3 regions of the Stenotrophomonas sp. 107298_Sma genome follow, and region 1 is predicted to be linked to each of the others. Evidence: predicted binding sites of a transcription regulator. Region 1 holds the regulator's gene; each other region holds the start of a gene.
The links. Region 1 encodes HrcA, which represses chaperone genes, less so after heat shock. Its sites were predicted from a motif close to TTNGCACTCNNNNNNNNNGAGTGCNAA; they were not measured.
Positions count from the first base shown of each region.

Region 2: ACZK2G_RS19440 (co-chaperone GroES) is a predicted target of HrcA. The motif match lies at 4,919-4,945, and genes of this name have one in related genera.
Region 3: rpoH (RNA polymerase sigma factor RpoH) is a predicted target of HrcA. The motif match lies at 3,072-3,098, and genes of this name have one in related genera.

Region 1 is NZ_CM151094.1:1,830,825-1,838,269, reverse strand. It holds gene dnaK (molecular chaperone DnaK) at 1-1,906, opposite strand, end outside; gene grpE (nucleotide exchange factor GrpE) at 2,088-2,603, opposite strand; gene hrcA (heat-inducible transcriptional repressor HrcA) at 2,667-3,731, opposite strand; gene recN (DNA repair protein RecN) at 3,846-5,507, shown strand; gene ACZK2G_RS08675 (LysR family transcriptional regulator) at 5,632-6,549, opposite strand; gene ACZK2G_RS08670 (SGNH/GDSL hydrolase family protein) at 6,647-7,445, shown strand, end outside.
Region 2 is NZ_CM151094.1:4,190,255-4,197,699, forward strand. It holds gene ACZK2G_RS19415 (LLM class oxidoreductase) at 1-290, opposite strand, end outside; gene ACZK2G_RS19420 (glutathione S-transferase family protein) at 304-939, opposite strand; gene ACZK2G_RS19425 (LysR substrate-binding domain-containing protein) at 1,188-2,075, shown strand; gene ACZK2G_RS19430 (DUF6445 family protein) at 2,106-2,717, opposite strand; gene groL (chaperonin GroEL) at 2,852-4,501, opposite strand; gene ACZK2G_RS19440 (co-chaperone GroES) at 4,585-4,872, opposite strand; gene ACZK2G_RS19445 (endonuclease) at 5,230-7,020, shown strand; gene cutA (divalent-cation tolerance protein CutA) at 7,089-7,427, shown strand; gene ACZK2G_RS19455 (protein-disulfide reductase DsbD family protein) at 7,424-7,445, shown strand, end outside.
Region 3 is NZ_CM151094.1:4,237,245-4,244,689, reverse strand. It holds gene ACZK2G_RS19670 (serine hydrolase domain-containing protein) at 1-703, opposite strand, end outside; gene ACZK2G_RS19665 (M56 family metallopeptidase) at 834-2,363, opposite strand; gene ACZK2G_RS19660 (BlaI/MecI/CopY family transcriptional regulator) at 2,360-2,752, opposite strand; gene rpoH (RNA polymerase sigma factor RpoH) at 3,110-3,985, shown strand; gene purD (phosphoribosylamine--glycine ligase) at 4,125-5,408, opposite strand; gene ACZK2G_RS19645 (hypothetical protein) at 5,467-6,345, opposite strand; gene purH (bifunctional phosphoribosylaminoimidazolecarboxamide formyltransferase/IMP cyclohydrolase) at 6,363-7,445, opposite strand, start outside.

The sequences.
Region 1 (7,445 bases):
TGACTTCGGTGAACTCGGCATCCACCACGTCATCCTGCGCCTTGCCCGCATTGCCGGCGTCGGCGCCCGGGGCGGCACCGCCCTGCTCGGCCGAAGCAGCGGCGAACAGCGACTGGCCAGCTTCCTCCAGCACCTTCGACTTGGCTTCGATCTGCGCCTTGTCGTCACCCTTCATCGCGGTTTCCAGGTCGGCCAGGGCCGCTTCCACCTTGCCGATGACATCGCCGCCAACCTTGCTGCCGTGCTCGGTGATGGCGCTGCGGGTGCCGTGGATCAGGGCATCGGCCTGGTTGCGGGCCTGCACCAGCTCCTGGAACTTCTTGTCTTCTTCGCGGTTGGCTTCCGCGTCGGCGACCATGCGTGCGATCTCTTCCTCGGACAGACCCGAACCGGCCTTGATCTCGACCTTCTGTTCCTTGTTGGTCTTCTTGTCCTTGGCCGACACGTGCAGGATGCCGTTGGCGTCGATGTCGAAGGACACTTCCACCTGCGGCAGGCCGCGCGGGGCCGGCTCGATGCCGGACAGGTCGAACTTGGCCAGCGACTTGTTGAAGCGGGCCTGCTCGCGCTCACCCTGCAGCACGTGCACGGTCACGGCCGACTGGTTGTCCTCGGCGGTGGAGAACACCTGCGAGGCCTTGGTCGGGATGGTGGTGTTCTTTTCGATGATCTTGGTGAACACACCGCCCATGGTTTCGATGCCCAGCGACAGCGGGGTCACGTCCAGCAGCAGCACGTCCTTGACGTCGCCGCCCAGCACGCCGCCCTGGATCGCAGCACCCAGTGCCACGGCTTCGTCCGGGTTGACGTCCTTGCGCGGTTCCTTGCCGAAGAACTCGGTCACCGCCTGCTGCACCTTCGGCATGCGGGTCTGGCCGCCGACCAGGATCACCTCGCTGATGTCGCTCGAACGCAGGCCGGCATCGTTCAGGGCGACGCGGCACGGCTCGATCGACTTCCTGATCAGCTCTTCCACCAGCGACTCCAGCTTGGCGCGGGTCAGCTTGATGTTCAGATGCTTCGGGCCCGACGCGTCAGCGGTGACGTACGGCAGGTTCACTTCGGTCTGCTGGGCGCTGGACAGCTCGATCTTGGCGCGCTCGGCAGCATCCTTCAGGCGCTGCAGGGCCAGCGGATCCTTGCGCAGGTCGATGCCCTGGTCCTTGTTGAACTCTTCAACCAGGTACTCGATGACGCGGTTGTCGAAATCTTCGCCACCCAGGAAGGTGTCGCCGTTGGTGGCCAGCACTTCGAACTGCTTCTCGCCGTCGACATTGGCGATCTCGATCACCGAAACGTCGAAGGTGCCGCCGCCCAGGTCGTACACAACGATCTTGCGATCCTTGTTGTCGCCCTTGTCCAGGCCATAGGCCAGCGCGGCCGCAGTCGGCTCGTTGATGATGCGCTTGACGTCCAGGCCGGCGATGCGGCCAGCGTCCTTGGTTGCCTGGCGCTGGCTGTCGTTGAAGTAGGCCGGCACGGTGATGACCGCTTCGGTGACCTTCTCACCGAGGAAGTCCTCGGCGGTCTTCTTCATCTTCTCCAGCACCTTGGCCGAGATTTCCTGCGGTGCCATCTTCTTGGCATCGCTGGTGGCCACCCAGGCATCGCCATTGTCATGGGCCAGGATGCTGTACGGGACGTGCGCGATGTCCTTCTGCACTTCGGCGTCGGTGAACTTGCGGCCGATCAGGCGCTTCACCGCGTAGAAGGTGTTCTTGGGGTTGGTGACGGCCTGGCGCTTGGCCGAGGCACCCACCAGGACTTCGCCGTCCTTGGTGTAGGCGACGATCGACGGAGTGGTGCGATCGCCTTCCGAATTCTCGATGACGCGGGCCTTGCCGCCGTCCATGATCGCCACGCACGAGTTGGTGGTGCCGAGGTCGATACCAATGATCTTGCCCATGGGGGAGACTCCTGAAGAATGCTGTTTAGGTCAGTCCGGCCGTTCGGCCGGTGGATGAATACGAAGTGGGGGAGGCCCGTGGAACATTCAAGCCATCCTCCGAACGCTGTGTTTCCGGTTGTCCGGCGCGTTCAGCGTCGGGTCGGGCGCGGGTCGTGCCCGCCTCCCGGCCCCGCGGGGGTCAGTCGGCCGCCACCACCACCAGCGCCGGCCGCAGCAGGCGCTCGTTGAGCAGGTAGCCCTTCTGGAACACGGTCACCACGCTGCCCGGGGCGGCACCCGGAGTCGGCACCTGGCTGATGGCCTGGTGATGCTCCGGATTGAACGGCTGGCCGGTCGGGTCCAGCAGGACCAGGCCGTTGTCGCCGGCGACCTTCAGCAGCTGCCGGTAGGTCAGCTCCAGGCCTTCACGCAGCGGATGGGCATCATCGCCGGCGGCCTTCAGGCCGGCATCCAGGCTGTCGAACACCGGCAGCAGCTCGCCCAGCAGCTTCTCGTTGGCGAACTTGCGGGCCTGCTCGATGTCGCGGGCAACGCGCTTGCGCTGGTTCTCGAGGTCGGCGCGTTCGCGCAGTACATCGGCCTTGACCTGCTCAAGCTCGGCGCGCAGGCGCTCCACTTCGTCGTTCACGCCGGCGGCGGCGGCCGCATCGGCGGCACTCTGCTGGGATTCGATATCTGGATGTTCGTGGTTCATGTCTGGGTCCCTGGCGGTCAATCTCCGCCTCCACCCACCCTAGTGTGGGCGGGATGCTGCGTTTCAAGCGTCGGATGTTCCGGGAGTACGCCCGGCCGGTGAAAAGGCCGCGCCGAGCACATCGGCGGTGGCCTGGACCAGCGGGATCATGCGGTCGTAGGCCATCCGCTTGGGCCCGATCACGCCCAGCACGCCCAGCACCTGGCCATTGGCGGTGTACGGGGCGGTGACCAGCGAGACGCCCTGCAGCGGCATCATCCCTGTCTCCTCACCGATGAAGATGCGCACGCCCGGGGCCTGGATGGTGCGCTCCAGCAGCTGCAGGATCTCGCGTTTGCTGGAAAACAGCTCGAACAGCTCACGCAGTCGCTCCAGGTCGGACAGGTCCTGTACTCCCATCAGCCGGGTCTGGCCGGCCACCAGCATGTCGTCGGCCGGCGGCTGCAGCGCCTGCTCGGCCAGCTCGATGCTGCGCGCCAGCAGCTGCTCCAGCTCCGAGCGGGCGTCGCGCAGCTCCAGCAGCAGGCGGGTACGGATCTCGGCCATCGGCAGGCCGGCGAAATGGGCATTGAGGTAGTTGGCGACCTGCTCCAGCTGGCCTGGCGCGAAGTCCTGACGGGTCTCGATGACGCGGTTCTGCACCTCGTTGTCGGCGAACACCAGGATCGCCAGCACCCGGCGTCCATCCAGCGCCACGAAATCGATCTGGCGGAAGGCGAACTGCTCGCGTCGTGGCGCGCTGACCACGCCGACGAAGTGGCTCATCGCCGACAGCAGTTCCGAGGCGCTGCCGAGCAGGGCCTGGGTGCTGCCGCCGCCCGCCAGTTCCTGACGCAGGCGGGCCAGCTCGCCCTCGCCCGGCGGCTGCATCTGCAGCAGGCTGTCGACGAACACCCGGTAGCCATGCGCGGTCGGGACGCGCCCGGCCGAGGTATGCGGCGACGCCAGCAGCCCCAGGTCTTCGAGGTCGCCAAGGATGTTGCGGATGGTGGCCGGGCTGACCTCCAGGCCGGCCACGCGCGCCAGCGTCTGCGAGCCGACCGGCTCGCCGTCCTGGATGTAACGCGCGATCAGCGTGCGCAGCAGATGGCGCGCACGCGGGGCAAGCTGGTCGGGAGAACCGTGCATGGAATCAACCTGTGAGACACGGACACTAGATAATGGCGGCGCATCACCTTGGCAAGTCATTGGACCTCCCTCGCCCACGTGCTAGCGTTGCGCGGCTGCTGATACCCCTTACCCATGCTCAGACATCTTTCGATCAAGGATTTTGCCGTTGTCCGCGCCACCGAACTGGAGTTCGGGCCCGGCATGACGGTCGTTTCAGGCGAGACCGGCGCCGGCAAGTCGCTGATGGTCGACGCCCTGGGCTTCCTGTCCGGCCTCCGCGCCGACAGTGGCGTGGTCCGCCACGGTGCCGCGCGCGCCGAGCTTTCCGCCGAATTCGCGCTGGACCAGCTGCAGGCCGCACGCCAGTGGCTGGCCGACAACGAGCTGGACGATGAGGAACAGTGCCAGCTGCGGCGGGTGATCCGCGCCGATGGCGGTTCACGTTCGTGGATCAACGGCCGCCCGGTGACGCTGGCACAGCTGGCGGACCTAGCCGGATTGCTGGTCGAAATCCATGGCCAGCATGAGCAGCAGGCCCTGCTGACGCGTCCGTCGCAGCTGGCCCTGCTCGACGCCTATGCCCGCAACGAGGACGAGCGCCGCCAGGTGCGCCGTGCCGCCGCCGCCTGGCAGACGCTGGTCGACGAATCGCTTGCCCTGTCGCAACAGGGCGACGTCAGTGACCGGATCGGCTTCCTCGAACACCAGCTGCGCGAGCTCGACCGCGAGGACCTGGAGCCGGAGTCGATCGCCGCACTCGGCGCCAGCCACCGCCGCCAGGCCCATGCCAGCGCCCTGTTGAGCGCCTGCCAGGCGGCCAGCAACCAGCTCAACGGCGACGACGGCAGTTCCGCACTGGACCTGCTGCAACAGGTCCGCCATGAGCTGTCGAGGCTGATCGAGCACGACCCGCGCCTGGGCGAGGTGGACGGCCTGATCGAGAACGCCTCGATCCAGCTGCACGAAGCCCTGTCGCTGCTGGACCGGGTACACGATGACCTCGACGCCGACCCCGAGCAGTTCGAGGAGAACGAGCGTCGCCTCGGCCGCCTGCACGACCTGGCCCGAAAGCACCGCGTGCCGATGGACGAGCTCGGCGCGCAGCGCGAGCGCATGCATGCCGAAGTGGAACAGCTGCGTGGCGCCGACGAGCGCCTGCAGCGCCTGGCCGGCGAGATCGACAAGGCCGCCGCCGCCTGGCGCGTACAGGCCGACGTGCTGTCCGCCAGCCGCCGCAGCGCTGCTGCCGAACTGTCGGCCACCACCACCGGCATCATTGCCGAGCTGGGCATGGGCGGCGGCCAGTTCCTGATCGAGCTGGAGCCACAGGAAGCCGGCAAGCCCGATCCGCAGGGTGCCGAACGCGTGGAATTCCTGGTCGCAGCCAACGCCGGCCAACCGCCGCGCGCGCTGCGCAAGGTGGCCTCCGGCGGTGAACTGTCGCGCATCTCGCTGGCCATCGAAGTGGCCGCGCTGGACCTGGATGCGGTGCCGACCATGGTGTTCGACGAGGTCGACTCCGGCATCGGTGGCGCGGTGGCTGACATCGTCGGGCAGAAGCTGCGTGCGCTTGGCGAGAAGCGCCAGGTTCTGTGCGTGACCCACCTGCCGCAGGTCGCCTCGAAGGGCCATGCGCACTACCGGGTCAGCAAGGCGCCGGTGGAAGGCATGACCCAGAGCGCAGTGGAGAAGCTGGACAGCAAGGCACGCGAAGAAGAACTGGCACGCATGCTGGGCGGCGTGGAAGTGAGCAAGGAAGCGCGCGCCGCCGCGCGCAAGCTGCTGCAGGTCTGAGGCCCGCTTTTGTAGCGTCGGGCCATGCTCGACTTCCGCACGGTAGTGCCGGCCGCTGGCCGGCAACCCAATACAGGTGAACGAAGATCATGAGGTTGCCGGCCAGCGGCCGGCACTACCAGGCTCACCCCAGCGGCCGCGCCAGATCCACCGTTTCCACCAGGAAATCGAGGAACGCGCGTACGCGTAGCGGCAGGTAACCGCCCTGCCCCAGGAACACTGCGTGCACCTCTTCGAGGTCACCGGGATTGGCCGCTTCCAGCACTGGCAACAGGCGTCCGGCAGCGATGTCGTCCTGCACCTGATAGGTCGCCAGTCGCGCCATGCCCAAGCCCCCCAGCACCAGCTGACGCAGTGCATTGCCGTTGCTGGCGCGGGCGTTGCCGCTGGGCAACAGCATCCGCTCGCGCCCTTCCTGCAGCAATGGCCAGCCCTGCATCGCACGCGCATGGCCGATGTCCAGACGGTTGTGCGACAGCAGCTCTTCAGCGTTGCGCGGCAGGCCGTGCCGCTGCGCATAGGCCGGTGCGGCCACGATCATCATCCGCGTCGCGCCCAGCCGTCGCGCGACCAGGCTGGAGCTCTTCAGTGGGCCGGCGCGCACCGCCACGTCGGTGCGCTGCTCGAGCAGGTCGATCACCTCGTCATTCAAGGTCAGGTCCACCCCGACCTGCGGGTTGCGCTCGAGGAACGCCGGCAGCAGCGGCAACAGGAAATGCTGGCCGAACGGCACGTTGGAATTGACCCGCAGCCGTCCGCGCGGCTCGGCATGCGCGCTGGCGCAACGCTCGGCCTCCTCCAGGTCGGCGAGCACGCGCAGGCCACGCTCATAGAACGCGCAGCCCTCCGGGGTCAGCTGCAGCTGGCGGGTGGAACGCTGCAGCAGGCGCGTGCCCAGCCGCTGCTCCAGGCGTGCCACCAGCTTGCTGACTGCCGACGGCGTCATGTCCAGCGTACGGGCGGCGGCGGAAAAGCCACCGGTCTCGATCACCCGCACGAACACTTCCAGTTCGCCGGATCGGTTGATGTCGGGTCGTGCCATGGCTATGAATACAGTTCACAGATGATTATCCATGCGCAGTCTAGTTCACAGATCACTGCGGAATCACCATGGCGCTCCCTCCTCCCGGGATTGCCCGATGAACCGCTTCAGCCAGCTCACCGCCGCCGCGTTGATCACCCTGTCCGGCGCTGCCAGCGCCGCCCCTGCCCCGCAGTGGGTCGCCAGCTGGCAGGCCAGCCCGCAGCGGGTGTGGGGCGCGGATTTCCTGTTTCCCACCCTTATTCCGGCCGAGCTGCATGACCAGACCTTCCGCCAGACCGCGCGTATCAGCCTGGGCGGCCCTCGGCTGCGGGTGCGGCTGAGCAATGCCTACGGCACCCAGCCGCTGCGGATCGGAGCGGCGAGTGTGGCGGCACAGGCAGGCGCAACGCCGCAGCCACTCCGTTTCGACGGCCAGCCCGGCGTGCTGATCGCCCCCGGCCAGGAACGGCTGAGCGATCCTCTGCCACTGGCCACCAAACACCGCCAGGCCCTGCAGGTCAGCGTCTACGTGCCCGGACCAATCCCGTTGCAGACCTTCCATTGGGACGGCCGCCAGACCAGCTGGATCGCCGAAGGCGACCAGAGCCGAACCCTCGACCTGCAGCGGGCCAGCCCCAGCACTGCCCGGTTGTTCCTGACCGGCATCGAGGTCGAGGCGGCGGCCAGCGCGCGCAGCGTGGTGGTGATCGGCGATTCAATCACCGACGGCGCTACCGCCAGCCTCGACCAGGACCAGCGCTGGACCGACCATCTGGCGGCGCGCCTGGCACCGCAAGGCGTGGCCGTGGTCAATGCCGGCATCTCCGGTGGCCGGTTGCTGCGCGACGGGATGGGGGACGCCGCCCTCAGTCGCTTCCAGCGTGACGCGCTGGACCAAGCGGGCGTGGCCAGCG
Region 2 (7,445 bases), 2.4 Mb from region 1:
CGCGCCGCCAGCCACGCAAGGTAGGTGAATGGATCGAACAATTGGCCCGCATCGCCGAACATCGGGTCGTACAGCGGCACATCACGCACCCACACCGCGGCAAAGCCGTGGCGGTCGATGTCCTCCACCAGCCGCGCCTGGCCCTGCAGCACGGCCATGTCGCCCTGGTAGAAGCGCAATGGCAGGTAGATGCCCAGGGTCAGTGCATCGGGGCGGAACATGCGCTGGTAGCCTGGGTGCGTGGCAAAGGCCGGGGCCGACGCACCCGGCATCACGATGGAGTCGTTCATGAGCGTTGCCTCCTTACGGGCCAGTGGCCGGTTCGGGCAACTGCACGCCGCGCTGTACCGCAGGGCGTGCGGCAACGCGCGCGTACCACGCGCTCAGATGGCGATGCTGCGAGAAATCGATATCGATGATGTGGGCGATATGCAGCCAACCGAAGTGGGCGATGTCGGCGATCGAGTACTGATCACCGGCCAGCCACTCGCGCCCGTGCAGGCGCTGGTCGAGCACGGCGAACAGATCGTCGCTCAACCTGCGATAGCGTTCGATTGCGGCCATGTCGGGCTGTTGTGCGAAGTGCTCGAAGTGCACGCGCTGGCCGAGGATCGGGCCGACGCTGGCGGCATGGAACATCAGCCAGGTCAGTGTCTGCCAGCGTGCAGACGGCTCGGAAGGCAACAACGCGTTGCCCTGCTCGGCCAGGTACATCAGGATCGCCGCGGATTCGAAAATGACGATGCCACGCGCGCGATCCTCCAGCACCGGTATGCGGCCATGCGGATTGAGCTGCAGGAAATCGGGATGTCGGTGCTCGCCCGCGTCGATGCGGACGTGATGCAGGCGATACGGCAGGCCCAGTTCTTCCAGCGCGATGGTGGCCTTGAAGCCATTGGGCGAGCTGTCGGTGTACAGGTGCAGCGAAGGTTCGTTCATGGGGTTCCTGGACGGCAGGGAGCGACGGCACGCGCCAGCCTTCGATGCACGAGGGCCGACGATGCGGAAACAGGCGCTGCAGCAGCCGTGCAGGCAGTCTAGGAAAGGCCGCCGTGGCGGGGAAACGATGTCTTCTGCACGGGGAGTTGAGCCTGGCTCAACTTGCGCGACGGGTGCGCGACAGCCTGCGCCGCGGTCGATATGCTGTCGCCGCGCGGTGGATGCCGGCGGAGCAACGGGAGAACGGAATGGGGGCGGTTTTGCCGCTGCTGGGCCTGCGGGCCTTTGTTGAAACCGGCCGCCACGGCAGCCTGACCGCTGCCGCCGAAGCGATGGGAGTAACACCCGGCGCAATCAGCCAGCAGCTGCGGCAGCTGCAGGAACGCCTGGGCGTGAACCTGTTCGATCGCACCCGTCATGGCGTGGTGCTCAGCGCGGCGGGCGCGCGCGTGTACCCGGAACTGCTGCTGGCTTTCGAGCAGATCGCACAGAGCCTGCAGGCACTCGAACGCTGGGAAACGCGGCGCACGCTGCGTATCAGCGCCGCACCCAGTTTCGCCGCGCAATGGCTGGCGCCACGCCTGGGTGAATTCAGCGCACTGCAACCGCAGGTGGACGTGCAGCTCGATGCCAGCCCGGCGCTGGCCGACCTGCGCCGCGATGGTGTGGACATCGCGATCCGCCACGGGCTGGGGCGCTACCCCGGACTGCATGCCGAGCATCTGCTGGCGCCGGTGCTGCTGCCAGTGGCCAGCCCTGCGCTGCTGGCCAGCGCGCCCGCCGTGGGCACCGTGCAGGATTGCCTGCAGCTGCCGCTGCTGCAGGATGCCGATCGCAGCGACTGGCGGCTGTGGTTCCAGGCACAGGGCCTGGCGGCCGATGAGCGGCTGGAGCGCGGCCCTGCTTTCGATGACGACCTGTTGCTGATCCGTGCGGCGGTGGCCGGGCAGGGCATCGCGCTGGTACGCGACATCCATGCGGCCGAAGAACTGGCCAACGGGCGCCTGCAGGTGGTGATCGACCAGCCATGGCCGCAGGCCTTCGCCTACTACGCAGTGACGCGCGCCGATGCAGATGGCAATCCGGCGCTGCCTGCCTTCCTGGCGTGGTTGCGCGCAGCGCTGCAGGGCCAGTAGATCCACGCCATGCGTGGATGATTCCCCCGCTTACCGCGCCTGCTCGAAGAACATCAGGTACACCAGCCGGCCGTTCTCCGGCCGGTCGCCGAACGCCGGCCCGGCGGTGTGCCAGAACCAGGGCCGCAGCAGCACCAGCCGGTTGAAGCGCATCGGAATGCGCATCGTCATCTCCCACTGGCTGTCGTCGATGCTGTCGCGCTCGATGATGTCGCGATGCATGTCGCCGCCATTGGCATAGCCCAATGCGGCCAGCTCGCTGGCATCCAGGGCCATCCGTTCGGTGTTGGTGCGGCGGTGACGGAAGAACTCGGTGCCGCCCTCGCAGTGCTCCGGCGCGCTCAGGTAGAGGATGCCGGACCAGTGAGAGTGGTCTGTGTGCACTTTCGCGCGGCCGACATCCCCGGCCAGGGTCAGACGGAACTTGCCGTGCGACTGCAGTGGGTTGACCGGTCGCAATGGTTCATTGACCAGCCGCGACGCAGCTCCGGACAGGCCGTCCAGCTCCAGCCGCTCCAAGGAGTTGCGGCCGGGGAATGCGCCTTCCTGTGCCGGATAGGTCAGGCCCAGCGCCGCCTGGCGCAGGCCGTGCGCATCGGCGGGAGAAAGGAAGTCGTCAACGACGATGAACGAGGTAGGCATGGACGCCGAGCGTAGCGATGCGTTGACGCGGCGGCAACCGGGCAACGAAAAACCCCGCCTTGCGGCGGGGTCTTTCACAGCAGCAGAGAAGCGTGCCGGCCCAAGGCCGGCCGCTTCCGGTGCAGCACAGGACCTTAGAAGTCCATGCCGCCCATGCCACCCATGCCGCCCATGCCACCGGCGCCACCCATGGCCGGCTCGTCCTTCTTCGGAGCTTCGGCAACCATGGCTTCGGTGGTGATCATCAGGCCAGCGATCGAGGCTGCGTTCTGCAGCGCCGAACGGGTCACCTTGGTCGGGTCCAGGATGCCGAACTGCAGCATGTCACCGAACTCGCCGGTGGCGGCGTTGTAGCCGAAGCTGCCGGTGCCTTCCTTGACCTTGTTGACGATGACCGACGGCTCTTCGCCGGCGTTGGCAACGATCTCGCGCAGCGGGGCTTCCATCGCGCGCAGGGCGATCTGGATGCCGTGGTTCTGGTCTTCGTTGGCACCCTTCAGGCCAGCCAGCGCGGAGACCGCACGGACCAGGGCAACGCCGCCGCCCGGGACCACGCCTTCTTCAACGGCTGCACGGGTGGCGTGCAGGGCGTCGTCGACGCGATCCTTCTTTTCCTTCATTTCGATTTCGGTCGAGGCACCGACCTTGATCACGGCAACGCCACCGGCCAGCTTGGCCACGCGTTCCTGCAGCTTCTCGCGGTCGTAATCCGAGGAGGTGTCCTGGATCTGGGTCTTGATCTGCGCAACGCGCGAATCGACCGCAGCCTTGTCACCCACGCCATCGATGATGGTGGTGTTTTCCTTGGAAACCTGCACCTTCTTGGCGCGGCCCAGGTCCTTGATGGTGGCCTTTTCCAGCGACAGGCCCACTTCTTCGGAGATCACGGTGCCGCCGGTCAGCACGGCCATGTCTTCCAGCATCGCCTTGCGACGGTCGCCGAAGCCCGGAGCCTTGACGGCCACGACCTTGACGATGCCACGGATGGTGTTGACCACCAGGGTCGCCAGCGCTTCGCCTTCGACTTCTTCAGCGACGATCAGCAGCGGCTTGCCGGCCTTGGCGACGCCTTCCAGCACCGGCAGCAGGTCACGCACGTTGGAGATCTTCTTGTCGTGCAGCAGGATGAACGGGTCATCCAGATCAGCGGTCTGCGACTGCTGGTTGTTGATGAAGTACGGGGACAGGTAGCCGCGGTCGAACTGCATGCCCTTGACCACGTCCAGCTCGTTGTCCAGGCCCGAGCCCTCTTCAACGGTGATCACGCCTTCCTTGCCGACTTCCTTCATCGCGTCAGCGATGATCTGGCCGATCGACTCGTCCGAGTTGGCCGAGATGGTGCCGACCTGGGCGATCGCCTTGTCGTCAGCGGTCGGCTTGGAGATGCTCTTCAGCTCGTTGACGGCGGCCACGACGGCCTTGTCGATACCGCGCTTGAGGTCCATCGGGTTCATGCCGGCGGCAACAGCCTTGGCACCTTCGCGAATCAGGGCCTGGGCCAGCACGGTGGCGGTGGTGGTGCCGTCGCCAGCGTCGTCGTTGGTGCGGGAAGCAACTTCCTTCACCATCTGCGCGCCCATGTTCTCGAACTTGTCAGCCAGTTCGATTTCCTTGGCGACGGAGACGCCGTCCTTGGTGATGGTCGGAGCGCCGAAGCTCTTTTCCAGCACGACGTTGCGGCCCTTCGGGCCCAGGGTGGCCTTGACGGCATTGGCGAGAACGTTGACGCCGCGCACCATGCGCGAACGGGCGTCTTCACCGAAACGAATATCCTTGGCAGCCATTGCAGTTACCTCTTTGGTAGCGCCGGGCGATGCCCGGCGGCTGGGAATTGGAGATCAGGGGATGAAGCAGGTCGCGCCGAAGCTCAGCCGATGACGGCGAGCACGTCGTCTTCGCGCAGGACCTTGTACTCGACGCCTTCGCTCTTGTACGAGCTGCCGGCGTACTGGCCGTAGATGACCTTGTCACCGACCTTCAGCGACGGAGCGCGCACGCTGCCGTTGTCCAGCGGCTTGCCCGGGCCCACGGCCACGACTTCACCCTTGGTGGACTTTTCCTTGGCCGAATCCGGGATCACGATGCCACCGGCGGAGATTTCGTCGGCTTCGATCGGCTTGACCACAACGCGGTCGTGCAGCGGCTTGATGCTCATGAGAGACCTCTTAAGTTATTGATTGGTCTGAAAAAGTCTGGCGATGTTAGCACTCACCCAAGGTGACTGCCAGCATTGCTCGCGAAAAAGCCCGACGAATCGGGAGCAGGACAGAGATGGAGCTGGCCCCGGGCCTTTCAAGGCCGATCCCGCAAAAAAATTCACCGCCCGGCAAAGGCGCACCCAGGTGCTGCGTGAAGGCGGGGTTCCGCGTGCAACGCGACAAGCGGATGCCCGCAACCCTCGACATTTGGTGATACGCGTCGCACTGTCAGATATCTGACGTTCATTTACGACAAAGTGTCACTGGATCGGCCTTAGGCTCGGCCGCGCATTCCCAATCACAAGGAGTAGTCGATGCGATTGCTGTCCCCGCTTGCCGCTGCCTGCCTGCTGGCACTGGCCGCCGCGCCGGCCCAGGCCGAGGTCTTCATCAACGAACTGCACTACGACGACAGCACCGCCGCCGGCGACGTCGGCGAAGCGATCGAGGTCGTGGCCACCGCCGGTGAGGATCTGTCCGGCTACCGCCTGTACCTCTACAACGGCAGCAATCCGTCGGCCGCCACGGTCTACGCCAACAATCCGGTTCCCGCCGGTACCGCTGCAGGCTGCGGCAGCGCCAGCATCGCCGTGGTCACCTACCCCACCAACGGCCTGCAGAACGGCCCGAACGATGGCATTGCCCTGGTCGACGCCAGCGGCAAGGTGGTCCAGTTCCTCAGCTACGAGGGTGCCATCACAGCGTCCGGCGGGCCCGCGGCCGGCATGACCAGCCAGAACATTCCGGTGGCCGAGACCAATAGCACGGCCCCGGGCACCTCGCTGCAGCTGACCGGCAGTGGCAGCCAGTACGCCCACTTCACCTGGGCCGAGTCGGCCAGGCAGACCTTCGGCAACTGCAACAACGGCCAGACCTTCAGTGGTGGCGGCACCCCGGGCCCGAACACGCCGCCGTCGGTGTCCACCACCACCCCGGCCCAGGGCAGCAGCACCTTCCCCGCCGCCGCCGACCTGGAAGTGGTGTTCAGCGAGACGGTGAACCTGGCCAGCGGCGCGTTCGCCCTGAGCTGCGGCACTTCCGGCAGCGTACCGCTGACTTTCCCGTCCAGCGGCCGCAGCGTGAAGCTGTCCACCAACACTGCGCTGGTGGCCGGTGAAGCCTGCCGCTTCGACATCCGCGCCGCGCGCATCACCGACCTGCAGGGCGCACACCCGGCCGCCGACAGCCGCATCGCCTTCGCCGTGGCCAGCACCGGTGGCAATCCGGACCCGGGCAACCCGGGCGTGCCGGCCGGTTACTACTCCAAGGTCAACACCAGCAGCCCCAGCCAGCTGCGCTGTTCGCTGCACGCCACCATCAAGGGCCACACCGCCTACCCGTACAGCGGCTCGGGCACCAGCACCTGGACCATCCTGGAGATCGCCGACGAGGATCCGAACAACAGCGGCAGGATCCTGGATGCGTACCGCAACCGCAGCTACGCCAAGGGGACCGATCGCGCCGGCAGCGGCGGCGGCCTGAAGTACAACCGCGAGCACACCTGGCCGAACTCGCTGGGCTTTGCCAGCACCACCGGCGACAAGGGCCTGCCGTACGCGCCCTACACCGACACCCACATGCTGTACCTCACCGACGCGCAGTGGAACGCCGACCGCGGCAACAAGCCGTTCGGCAAGTGCGATGCCAACTGCGGCGAGCGTGCCACCGAAGCCAACAACGGCCACGGCGGTGGCAGCGGTGGCTACCCGGGCAATTCGAACTGGGTGCGTACACCGGATGGCAATGCCGGTACCTTCGAGGTGTGGGGCCATCGCAAGGGCGACATGGCACGCGCGGTGATGTACATGGCCATCCGCTATGAAGGTGGCAAGGATGCGGCCACCGGCCAGTCCGAACCGGACCTGGAACTGACCGACGACCGCAGCAAGATCGTCAAGACCAGCAGCTCGCCGGCCTACATGGGCCTGCTGTCGACCCTGATCGACTGGCACCTGTCCGATCCGCCGGATGCCGCCGAGCAGGCGCGTAATGACGTGATCTACTCGTTCCAGGGCAACCGCAACCCGTTCATCGACCACCCCGAGTGGGCCACCCCGGGCCTGTTCACCTCGGCCAAGCCGGCCACCTGCCAGCTGGCCAACTGACCGCGCAACGCAGCGGTCCATTGCCGCCGCCGGGCCCTGACCCGGCGGCGGCCCTATACTCGACGGTCATGTCGACCGTCGATCCCGTCCTGCTGTTGTTGACCACCTGCCCGGACCGGGCCAGTGCCGAGCGCATCGCGCACGCGCTGGTTGGCGAGCGCCTGGCCGCGTGCGTCACACGACTGGAGGGCGCGCAGTCGACCTACCGCTGGCAGGGCGAGGTCACCACCGACACCGAACTGCAGTTGCTGGTGAAGACCACCGCGAGCCGCGTCGATGACGCAATCGCCCGGATCGTCGAACTGCATCCGTATGAACTCCCGGAGTGCATCGCGGTCGAAACCCGGGCCGGCCTGCCGGCGTATCTGGACTGGATCCGGGCACAGACCCGGGAGGACACTGATTGAAGACTTTGTTTGCGCGTG
Region 3 (7,445 bases), 2.4 Mb from region 1:
AGAACACCTCGCGTTGTGCGACCTCAGCGAATGCTCTGCCGGTCAGATCTTCGATCGCCAGCTGCACCACCGTGTAGCCGCCACCGGAATAGTCGACCTGCTGGCCGGGTGCGTGGATCAGGCGTACCGGTTCATTTTTTGCAGGCGCCAGTCCATCCAGTGTCTGCAGCAAGGTCGGAAGGCGTTCGGCGGGCTGGTAGTCCTGGAAGCCATGCACGTTGAAGCCGGCAGTGTGCGAGAGCAGCATGCGCAGGTTGATCGGCGGGTGCTGTCCCTGCGAATCGGCAGGCAGGTGCCAGCGGCGGAGGCGATGGTCGATGTTCTCCTCCAGCGAGACCTTGCCGGCAGCAACCAGCTTCAGGGTGGTCGCCGCAGTGCCCATTTTGCTGACCGAGCCGACCGAGAACACGGTATCGGCATCCACCGCGTCGCGCGTGCCCGCCTGGCGCAGGCCGTATCCGGCGGCGTACACCACCTTGCCATCGCGGATCACCGCAACGGCGGCACCCGGTACCTTGTAGTGGGCGAGGCGTTCTTCGATCGACCACTGTGGCAGCGCGGCGCCCAGCTGCGCGGTGCTGGGGCGTAGGCCACGGGCCATTGCCTGCGCAAAGCGCGCAGCGTCTTCAGCGCTGGCGTCAGTGGCCATCACGTGGAACGGGGCAAGGGAGACCAGCAGCGAACACAGCAACAGGCGGTTCATCATCGACATCCTTGCAGGAGTGGAAGAAGGGCGGGATCGGCGCACGCGGTGCCACGCACGCCTGTCGCGTCCAGTCGTTGCGGGTGGAACGGGTTACCGCCGCAGCGCAGGAGGCGATGCGGCGGAGGAGTCAGCGTCGTTCGCGGCGGGCGCCCTGCGCCAGCAGGTAATCGCGCACGGCCGCGTTGCCAGCCTGGTTCAGCGGTGTCCGCCAGCGCCCCAGCCAGCCGTCGGCTTCCACGCCCAGGTTGATGTCGGCGCCGTGAGCAAGCAGGTACTGCACGGTGACCAGGTGCCCTTCGCGCGAGGCATTTATCAGCGGTGTCTCGTCATAGGTCACGACCCGGTTGACGTCGGCACCAGCCTGCACAAGCTGCTCGACGATGGGTTGCAGGCCCAACGCGGAGGCGACGATCAACGGATTGCCTTCGCCCAGCGCGGCACGATCGGGGTCGGCGCCCAGTTGCAGCAGCGTGTCGACCATCGCCGGATCGCGTGCACGGATGGCCTGGATCAGCGCCGTGCCATCACCGAGCACGCGCGCATCAAGATCGACGCCGGCCGCCGCCAACAGACGGACCTGCGCGACGTCATGCGTGCTGGCGGCTTGGAACAGCTTGATGACGCGCGTATCGGAGGCGCTGGCAGCCGGTGATGGGGCGAGCCGTGGTGAGATGGCCACGGCGGTGCCGGTGCAGGCCAGCAGAAGCAGCAGGCCCAGCCCCAACAGGCTGCGGTGCCGGGGTGTGGGTGACCCGGCGTCCACCAGCTGATCAATGCGCTGCGCCAGCTGGCTGCGCGCACTGAACATACCCAGTGCAAGCGTCGGCGCCTCCTCGCGCAGGGCCTGCAGCTGTTCGACGCTGGCCAGCAGCGAACCTGCATAGTCCAGCGGTTCGCGTGCCTGCATCGCAGCGCGTGCATCACAGGCCATCTCGCGCAGTACCGCCAGGCGTGCCTGGGCAAGGTGCAGGAGCGGATTCCACCAGAACAGTGCTGTTCCCGCCCGCAGCAGCGTGCTTGTCCACAGGTCGCGCCGTTGCAGGTGTGCAACCTCGTGGCGGACGATGTCGCGCAGCACATTGTTGTCCAGGCGTGCCAGCAAGGGGCGGGGCAGGAGGATCTGCGGGTGCCACAGGCCGACGACCATCGGCCCGTCGACGGCGCAGGTGGCGATCGTCACGTGGGCGGGCACGATGTCGGCCAGGACCGCGCGCAGTCCGGCGGTCGCCGGTTGCGCCAGCCGCCGCAGCCGGCGTGCGTGCAGCGTCGCGTCCAGCAGGCGCATGCCCAGCCACAGGGTGCCCAGCAGCCACAGCAGTGCAAGCAGTGTCGGCAGGGTCTTCGGCAGTTCGACGTAGTAGATGTCGGGCTGTCGTCCGGCTTCGAAGATGGCTTCTTCCGCTGTTGCCCCTTCGCCGGGCATGGGGTGGAACGCGGCCGCGGGCGGTGCCGGTGCGGGCAGGGTGGTCGACCAGCCCGGCAGGAAGGCACTGAGTGGCAGCAGCAGGGCCGCTGCCATCGCTGCGGCCAGCAGCCAGGAACGTTGTTCGGCACTGAGGGCCCGCCGCCGTGCCAGCCACAGCGCGGGCAGCAGCACGATTGCGGACAACAGCAACTGTCGTACGCCCAATGCCATCGCCAAGTCGATGAGGTTCATTCCTTCCTCCCGGCCCTGGCATCGCTGACGCGCTGCTGCAGTGCCTGCAGTTCGTTGCGGTCGATTTCGCGTTCGTCCACCAGGTGCTGTGCCAACACGTTCGGTGAGCCGTCGAAGAACTGATGCAGAAGATGGTCAAGCGCTTGCCGGCGGGCCTGCTCGCGGCTGAGCGTGGCGTGATAGATGTAGGCGCGACCTTCCTGGCGATGACTGACAAAGCCTTTCTTCGCCAGCACGTTGAACATGGTCAGCACCGTGGTGTACGCGACCGGCTTGTGTTGGCCGAGCACATCCGCCACATCGCGCACGGACGCTTCGCCCTTGTCCCAGAGGATGTCCAGGATGGCCTGCTCGGCGGGAGTGGGATTCTGCGAGACAGGGCGGGCCATGCGCTTCTACGTATGAATTAGTTGATGCATCGGAGCATGTCGCCGGGTGGCTGTCAACGGGTTTATTAGTAGTAAAGGGTCAACCCTCAGCCCTCGGGCCTGAACACCGGGCAACGTCTCCTGGCCTGAATGGACCTCCAGGACGGCCCGTTCAGCTCCGCTTGACCGGAAATCGCCGGTTTCCGGTGGGTAATTGATTGAATTCCAAGGGATTGTGAATCCCGAAAAGCGTGCTCGCCACTGTCATCAAATCGCGCTACGGTAGGGCTCTGTTTGGGACCAGTGTTGCATCAATAGGATGCTGGAACTTTTTCCTCCTTTAGCAGTCCAAATCCCGGACTGCTAAGATGGGTGCCTATGAGCCAGAACACCTCTACTGCCCTTGTGGCAAACAATCTCCCGATTCCCAGTGCGCTCGGTTCGCTGGACGCCTACATCGGTGCCGTGCACCAGATCCCGGTGCTGTCGGTCGATGACGAACAGGACCTGGCCCGTCGCTTCCGCGACGGCAACGATCTGGACGCCGCTCGCGAGCTGGTGCATTCGCACCTGCGCTTCGTGGTGCACGTGGCCCGTGGTTACAACGGCTACGGCCTTGCGCTGGGCGACCTGATCCAGGAAGGCAACATCGGCCTGATGAAGGCGGTCAAGCGCTTCGACCCGGAGATGGGCGTGCGCCTGGTCTCCTTCGCGGTGCACTGGATCCGTGCCGAGATGCACGAGTTCATCCTGAAGAACTGGCGCATCGTCAAGGTCGCCACCACCAAGGCGCAGCGCAAGCTGTTCTTCAACCTGCGCAAGTCGAAGACCCGCCTGGGCTGGATGAACGCGGCCGAAGTCAGCGCCGTCGCCAAGGACCTGAACGTGTCCGAGCGCGAGGTCATGGAAATGGAATCGCGCCTGTCCGGTCGCGATATCGGTTTCGATGCGCCGACCGATGAAGACAACGACCACGCGCCGCCGTCGCCGGCTGCGTATCTGGTGGCCAATGACGAAGATCCGTCGATGGCCTACGAGCGCGAGGACAGCGAAGACAACCAGATGCAGCTGCTGCGCGAAGGCCTGGCCGAGCTGGATGCCCGCTCGCGCGACATCATCCGCCGCCGCTGGCTGGATGCCGACAGCAAGGTGACGCTGCAGGAGCTGGCCGACGAGTACGGCGTATCGGCCGAGCGTATCCGCCAGGTCGAAGCGAACGCGCTGAAGAAGATGAAGGCGCTGTTCACCGCGTAAGCGGGAGGGCGTTGGAACGAAGAAAGGCCCGGCATCGCCGGGCCTTTCTCGTTTGTGGGGCTCATCCACGCATGGCGTGGATCTACCCAGGCGGTGTGGCGCCCGTACGGCCACGCCATGCGTGGCAGCGGCGTCGGCCTCACCCCTCGCGTGCGATCGCGCGCCAACCAATGTCGTTGCGGTGGAACTCGTTGGCCCACGTCACCTTGGCCACGCCCGCATAGGCGTTCGTCTGTGCATTGCGCACGCTGTCGCCCAGTGCGGCCACGCACAGCACGCGGCCACCCGCACTGACGACCTGGCCCTGTGCATCCAATGCGGTACCGGCATGGAACACCTTGGCACTGGCCGGCACTTCGTCCAGGCCGGAAATCACGTCACCGGTGATCGGTGCTTCCGGGTAGGGCTTCGCGGCCAGCACTACGCCCAGCGACGGGCGCGCATCCCAGTGTGCTTCCACCTGGTCCAGCCGGCCATCGATGGCGGCTTCCACCAGTTCCACCAGATCCGACTGCAGGCGCAGCATCACCGGCTGGGTTTCCGGGTCGCCGAAGCGCACGTTGAATTCGATCACCTTCGGCGCACCGCTGGCATCGATCATCAGGCCGGCGTAGAGGAAACCGGTGAACGGGATGCCGTCGGCAATCATGCCCTGCACGGTGGGGTTCACCACCTCGCGCATCACACGGGCGTGCACCTCCGGCGTGACCACCGGAGCGGGCGAGTAAGCGCCCATGCCGCCGGTGTTGGGGCCGGTGTCGCCGTCGCCGACGCGCTTGTGGTCCTGCGAGGTGGCCATCGGCAGTGCATGCACGCCGTCCACCATCGAAATGAAGCTGGCTTCCTCGCCGTCGAGGAATTCCTCGATGACCACGCGCGCGCCGGCATCGCCGAAGGCGTTGCCCGAGAGCATGTCATGCACGGCATCTTCGGCTTCGGCCAGGGTCATCGCCACGATCACGCCCTTGCCCGCGGCCAGGCCATCGGCCTTGACCACGATCGGTGCGCCCTTCTCGCGGATGTAGGCCAGCGCGGCGTCCACCTCGGTGTGCACGGCGTAGAACGCGGTCGGAATGTTGTGGCGGGCCAGGAAGTCCTTGGCGTAGGCCTTGCTGCCTTCCAGCTGCGCGGCAGCGGCGGTCGGCCCGAAGATGCGCAGGCCGGCGGCGCGGAAGCGGTCGACCACGCCGGCCACCAGCGGCACTTCCGGGCCGACCACGGTCAGCGCCACGCCTTCGGCCTGGGCCAACGCCAGCAGGCCGTCGATATCGGTCACCTTCACCGCAACGTTGCGGCACTTGTCTTCGCTGGCGGTGCCGGCGTTGCCGGGCGCCACGATCACTTCGGTGACACGGGAGGACTGGGCCAGCTTCCATGCCAGGGCGTGTTCGCGGCCGCCAGAGCCGATGACAAGTACGTTCATCACGAGATTCCAGATTGCGTGGGAAGGGAAGGTCGATAGCCCCGGCGGCGCGCGTGGTTCACTCGCAGCCTTCGCGTCGCAGCGATTCGGGGAAGGAGTAGGTCCAGGACTTCGGGTCCAGGGTGAAGCGGTGCTCCTGGCGCACCCGCTTGCCGCCGCAGGTGTTGCCGGTTTCCTCGATCAGCAGTGGCCAGATGCGCGCACTGCGGTCGCTGTCGTCGAAACGCAGTGCGAAATCGATGCTGAAGCGGCGGGTGCGGCAGTCTTCGGCGGTATCGGGGTCGGCGGCCGCGTCGACGTTCTCGCATTCGTACTGGGCGTCGTTGTCGATGTGGCTGCGCACGTTGCCGGTGCTGGTCAGGCCTTTCGGGCCCGGCAGGACCAGGGTCTGCGAGAGCAGCGAGAAGCCCTGGCCGAACCAGCCATCCTCGACTCGGAAGCCGTAGAAATCGCTGCCGGCGCGGATGATGCTGGCGGTGCCCGGCTGGCCACCACTGCCGAAGCGCTCGCCGGTCAGCTCGCTGGCTATCCCGAAGCCATCGCCCTTGGGCTGCAGCACGAAGAACTCGATCGTTCCCGGGTCGATATGCGCACCATCGACCAGCGCACCGCACACCGCCAGTAGTTGTTGCCAGCTGTCACCGCTCACCACCGGTTGCTCGGCGCAGACCTGCCAGTCGATCGCGCGCGTTTCATCGTCCTGGGTCCAGCTGCCGCGCCATTGGCCGGAAAGCTTGGCGTCCTTGCCGTAACGCCCGGTCAGGAACGCCTGCAGACGCGCGGTGCGACTGACATGCGCCGCCGGTTCGCTGGCGGCGGGCTTTGCCGCATCTGCCTGGGGGGCAGATGCGGGTTCGGCAGCCGGCTTGCAGCCGGCCAGCAGGGCGGTGCCAGCGAAGGCGAGCACGGCAAGCGGTTTCAAAGAGACTGCAGACATCCGTGTCGCTCCAGCAATCAGTGGCGGAAGTGGCGGACGCCGGTGAACACCATGGCCAGGCCATGTTCGTCGGCGGCAGCGATGACTTCAGCATCGCGCATCGAACCGCCCGGCTGGATCACCGCCTTGATGCCGGCGGCAGCCGCGGCATCGATGCCATCGCGGAACGGGAAGAACGCATCGGAGGCCATCACCGAACCCTCGACCACCAGGTTCGCATCGGCGGCCTTGATGCCGGCGATGCGTGCCGAGTACACGCGGCTCATCTGGCCGGCGCCGACACCGATGGTGCGGTTGTCCTTGGCATAGACGATCGCGTTGGACTTCACGAACTTGGCCACCTTCCAGGCAAACAGCAGGTCGGTGAACTGCTTGTCGGTCGGCGCCAGCTTGCTCACCACCTTCAGCTCGTCGCGGGTCATGCCGCGGTTGTCGGAGGACTGCAGTAGCAGGCCTGAGCCGACGCGCTTGTTGTCGAAATTGTTCAGGCCGTCGCCGTGCGGGATGCGCAGCACGCGCACATTGGCCTTCTTCTGCGCGTATTCCAGCGCGGCCGGCTCGTAGTCCGGAGCGATCAGCACTTCCACGAACTGGCGGTCCAGGATCACCTTGGCGGTGGCCGCGTCCAGCGGCTTGTTGAAGGCGATGATGCCGCCGAAGGCACTGGTGGGGTCGGTGGCGTAGGCCAACTCGTAGGCATCGCCGTTGCCGGCACCGACCGCCACGCCGCACGGGTTGGCATGCTTGACGATGACGCAGGCCGGCGCGTCGAACTGGCGCACGCATTCCCACGCCGCATCGGCATCGGCCAGGTTGTTGTAGCTCAGCTCCTTGCCCTGCAGCTGCTGGAACGTGGCCAGCGTGCCCGGCACCGGGTACAGGTCGCGGTAGAACGCGCCGCTCTGGTGCGGGTTTTCGCCGTAGCGCAGGTCCATCACTTTCACGAAGGTGGAATTCATCTGCACCGGGTACTCGGCACGCACCGGCACCGCCGTGTCAGTAGCGGTGACCGCCGACAGGTAGTTGCTGATCGCGGCGTCGTACTGGGCGACGCGGTTGAACGCGGCCACCGAGAACGCGAAGCGGGTGGTGGCCGACAG